Regions from separate parts of the Paenibacillus glycanilyticus genome, predicted to be linked through region 1. Evidence: riboswitches for the same ligand, from Rfam matches in the RefSeq annotation. Region 1 holds a riboswitch; the other holds the start of a gene.
What was found. A riboswitch is a leader RNA that binds a small molecule or an ion and turns the genes downstream of it on or off. The one in region 1 is predicted to bind FMN.
Positions count from the first base shown of each region.

Region 1 (2,386 bases):
ACCGACTACCGTTAGGCTGATTCCGTCAATCGTAATAGAGCCCTTCGGAATGACATACCTCATCATTTCGTCGTCAGACAGCCGTATGGCGAATACAACCGCGTTCGCATCCGTCTCCCGGCCGGTGATCACGCCAACCCCGTCGACATGCCCCTGCACGATGTGACCGCCGAACCGCCCCCCGGCCATCATCGCCCGCTCCAGATTCACGTCCTGGCCCGGGCGGAGTTGATGCAGATTGGACTTCCGGTAGGTTTCCGGCATCACGTCCGCGTCAAACGATGTCCGGTCGAAGGCAATGACGGTTAAACACACGCCGTTTACGGAAATGCTGTCGCCAAGGGCAACGCCTTCCGTAACCTTGGAAGCTTCTACCGTCAGAACCATCGCTTCGCCTTGCTTCTTAACCCGTCTTAAAGTGCCAACTTCCTCAATCAGGCCGGTAAACACGGGCACTCCCCCAATCTATTCATTACCGTATACCGGATATCCCGATATGCAAATATCTTCTCCTGCCATTTCCACCTTCGCATTGTCCAGTTCAATGGCCTGCGACATTTTCTCGAACCCGGCGAACGTAAAGGTGCCGGGGGAGTCAAACCCGCCGATAATTTTGGTTGCCATGTAGATCATGATCTTATCGATTAGTCCGGCTTCCAGCATGGCGCCGTTAAGCTTGCCGCCGCCCTCCAGAAGGATCGAACCAATCTCCAGCTCGCCAAGCTTGCGCATCGCATCAGCCAGATCGACCTGCTCGCCGTCGCCGCATCGGATGACCTCAACGCCGGCTTCGGTGAGCGCCTTCTCGCGAGCCGGATCAGCTTTCGCAGAGGCGAGTACAATCGTGCGGGATAAGCCATCCGTCACTACCCTTGCGTCCTGCGGCAGCCGAAGCTTGCTGTCCACGATAATCCGAACCGGATGTATCGCCGGAACAGCCGCACGGGTCGTAAGCTGAGGATCATCCGCCAGCAAAGTTCCGATGCCCACCATAATCGCCTCGTGCTGGTGGCGCAGCGTGTGCACCTGTTCGCGAGCGGCTGATCCCGTAATCCAGCGGCTGTCTCCCGTATGGGAAGCGATTTTGCCATCCAGCGTGCTTGCCGTCTTCAGCGTTACGTAAGGCAGCCGGGACGTAATATACTTGTTGAATTTCTCGTTCATGCTTCGGGATTGCTCTTCTAGCAGTCCAACCTCTACCTCGATGCCTTCCTCCCGGAGACGCGCGATCCCTCTGCCCGCAACCTGCGGATTGGGATCCGTGGTCGCCACAACGACGCGGGCAGCCTTCGCATTAATAATGCGCTCGCAGCATGGCGGCGTTTTGCCGTAATGACTGCACGGCTCTAGCGTTACATACACCGTGGCCCCTTCCGCTTCGTCACCGGCCATCTGCAGCGCATGCACCTCCGCGTGACCTGTTCCCCGCTTAAGGTGGGTACCAACGCCAATAATGCGTCCATCCTTCACAACGACGCAGCCGACAACCGGATTAATGCCGGTCTGACCGGAGGCTTTGGCGGCTAGCTCAAGAGCAAGATTCATATAATACGAATCGTTTAAAATTTCCATAAATGCAAAAACACCCCCATTAGCCAGCTTAGCCAACGGGGGTGGGAAAAATAACCATTAAATGCTTGCAAATAGAAACGGTTCAAACGCAAACGATGTTGCCGTCCCAATAGGGAACCGCAAATGTTTCGCGGAAGAAATATAAGTCCAGTATAAAAATATAAAGAATATATACTTTCTTATATTTCAAACAAACCTATCTCACTTGTGAAAATAAGCACAAGAAAAATAAGCATGAACGCTCAGACGCAAACGCATCAAATGTGTCCCCTTCTCCCATCCAGACTATACTGTCGGTCCCGGATTTGCACCAGGTCCACCGTTCCTCCCCACGCAATGCGATGAATCGCTCTTGCCTGGGATGGCCCGGGTCACGGACTGACGAGTAAGCGCCGCACGCAGGTGATTCCTGTTGTGCAAGCGCCGCTCGATCACCGCCGGTTGGGATTTTCACCCTGCCCCGAAGGTAAGCCACAAACTATAAATTTGTTAGTATCTTAACATTAAACTTCGTAAACTTCAACCTTTTGCATTTTATCGCGTCCTTTGAACGCGTCAACATGCTCCATGCCTTTAGCAACTTTGCCGAAAACGGTATGTTGGCCGTCCAGATGAGGCTGCGGCTGATAGCAGATGTAGAATTGGCTTCCGCCTGTGTTGCGGCCCGCGTGTGCCATAGCGAGAGTACCGCGTTCATGCTTGTTCGGGTTGATCTCGCAGTTGATGGTGTAGCCTGGACCGCCAGTGCCTGTGCCGTTAGGGCAGCCGCCTTGCGCAACAAAACCAGGGATAACGCGGTGGAATACCACGCCGT
Region 1 covers NZ_CP195155.1:2,524,880-2,527,265, reverse strand. Annotated here, with positions in the region: gene ribE (riboflavin synthase) at 1-450, opposite strand, end outside; gene ribD (bifunctional diaminohydroxyphosphoribosylaminopyrimidine deaminase/5-amino-6-(5-phosphoribosylamino)uracil reductase RibD) at 466-1,572, opposite strand; FMN riboswitch at 1,837-2,044, opposite strand; gene ACR9FF_RS11535 (peptidylprolyl isomerase) at 2,076-2,386, opposite strand, start outside.

Region 2 (2,386 bases), 340 kb from region 1:
TCGCTTCCATCAAGAAGATGCGGTTTTCTCTTGCGTATTGCACAACTTCCTCTGCTTCTTTTACATTGACCGTAAAAGGCTTCTCGCATAATACCGCTTTGCCTGCGCGAAGACATTGCAGAACATGTTCCTTATGGGACGGGTGAGGAGTCGCGACATAAATAATGTCGATCTCGGCATCGTTCACCAGCTCCTCGTAGCTTCCATACGCGCGTTTCCCGCCGAATTTGCCGGCGAACTCTGCAGCCTTCTCAAGGGAGCGAGAGCCTACCGCGCTAAGCTCTGCATCCTGTGCAAAAGCCAAATCGCGGGCGAATTGGGATGCAATCCAGCCTGCGCCGAGAATGCCCCATTTGATCGTTCTATTCTCCATTATTTCCTACACCTCCAACCGCAGTATATCAGCAATTGACCCGATATGAAAGCGGTTTACGGAGATATGTCCGCGCTTAATTTTGCTGCCTGGAGATGAAAAATAAAGTAAACCAGATAAACACAAAACCTGTAATCTGTGCGCTAGTGATCACTTGGCCGAATACCGTCCAGTTCAGAAGAACGCCCACCATCGGGAAGCTCAGCTCGGCGATTGTCGCATAAGAAGCCTTGATCTTGCTTAAACCTTTATAGTAGACAAGCAGGCTGACCAGCCCCGGAAGCAAAGCCTGAAGCAGCAGATTGACGATAACGGCTACCGGATCCGTTCCTTCCGCCAGCTTCCATGCTGCTCCCTCCGACCAAGTAATCACAAGCAGCAGCGGCAATGCCATCATAAATCGCAGGGAGGTAACCGTCTCGTATTTCATGCTGCCAAGCAGATAACGCCCCATAACCGTCGATCCGCCCCATAGAGCAGCCGCGCCTAGTGACAGCAAGCTGCCAACCTGGACAAATTCATGGACATGCCCAAAAGGAAGCGTAAAGCCAAAGGTCAGCAAATAGGTTCCGACAATGGCAAGAACGAGCAACGGTCCGATTTTTTTGGGCAGAAGCTCTTTCAATAGGATCCTAGCCATCACAATCGCGAAGAGAGGCTGCAGCTTCTGCAGCAGCAGAACCGCGTTAGGATTGCCGTGAACGAGGCCTTGCGTGAATAGAATCGTTGCCAGCGCCGAACCGCCCCACGAGACAAACAGCAATGCGCCAAGCTGGCGGAGACGGACTCCGCGAAGATCCGCACGGAACTTCCATAACACCGGAGCTGCTGCGATGAACAAAATGATATGCTCCAGCAGCACAATTTGAGTAGAAGTTAATGTTTTCAGCAAAATAATGCGGAATACCGGATCCACGCCCCACAGCGCGGCTCCAAGGACAACCAGCCAAAACTCCGGACGAACGGGAGATTTGGTACGAATAAGTGGTGATGCGGTGACATTGTTCATAATGAGTACCCTTTCTGAATACAGGACGGAGCAAGCGTTACGGCTGCGCCTTCGGCTAGAAGAACGGCAGACGGTTTCGCTTTGCAATTAAAAGCCCCGATCCGCTTGGTTCCGCGAATCGGGGCCAACTCAAATAAACATGCGTTTGGGCGGTTTCCCGTCTACTGCAGGCTTACTTAAGCGATCTTCTATCATCCGGACTATACCGTCGGCCTTGGAGTTGCACCAAGTCAGTCCCCTTGCTGTTTGTCAGCTCAGGGAGTCGCGGGCTTTGCTATCCTCTGCCAAGCAGGGAATCACGTTTACCGCCGGTCAGGAGTTTCACCCTGCCCCGAAGATCCTTATTCCATTAATTTTTTTAAATGATTGGATTGAGTATAACGCTGTTTTTCCGAGTTGTCTAGTGTGAATAGTAAGATTTAACAATCGTTTAACTATACTTTTACTTGCAGGGCTTCCCGGACAAGCGGCGCAACTTCCTTTGCCAGCAGTCGGATAGAAGACTCCACCTGGGCGGCAGGCATGCCGCCAATGTCCATCTGGGCCATAAAGCGGGAATGTCCAAACAGCTTATGCTGGGCGATAATCTTCTCCGCAATCAGTTCCGGACTTCCGATCGCAAGCGCCCCCGCCAGCTTCTCGAAATCCTCCCGCGAGAGCGGCGTTCCGTTCTCCTTGCCGCCCATGAACTGGGAATAGTATACCGAATAACCGGCGTAAAATTCATCCAGTGCTTGCTCGGTTGTCTTCGCAACATAACAGTGACCGGTAATCGCCACCCTCAGCTCTTCTTCCCGGTAGCCTGCCGCAATGCCCGCTTCCTTGTAGCTGTCTACAAGATGCTTGTATTTCGTCGGTTCTCCGCCAAGCAGCGCAAGTGCCATCCCTGCCCCCTGCCGACCGGCCAGAGCCGCGCTTTCCGCCGTACTGCCAACGCCGACCCAGAGCGGGATTGCCGGCTGCGCGGGACGCGGTGCAATTTCCGCATCCTCCAAAGGACTGCG
Region 2 covers NZ_CP195155.1:2,184,561-2,186,946, reverse strand. Annotated here, with positions in the region: partial or broken gene ACR9FF_RS09865 (Gfo/Idh/MocA family protein) at 1-373, opposite strand, end outside; gene ACR9FF_RS09860 (DMT family transporter) at 450-1,382, opposite strand; FMN riboswitch at 1,562-1,725, opposite strand; gene ACR9FF_RS09855 (LLM class flavin-dependent oxidoreductase) at 1,817-2,386, opposite strand, start outside.
Region 2: it holds a riboswitch for FMN, as region 1 does, so the genes downstream of both, ACR9FF_RS09860 (DMT family transporter) here and ribD (bifunctional diaminohydroxyphosphoribosylaminopyrimidine deaminase/5-amino-6-(5-phosphoribosylamino)uracil reductase RibD) in region 1, are expected to answer to the same signal.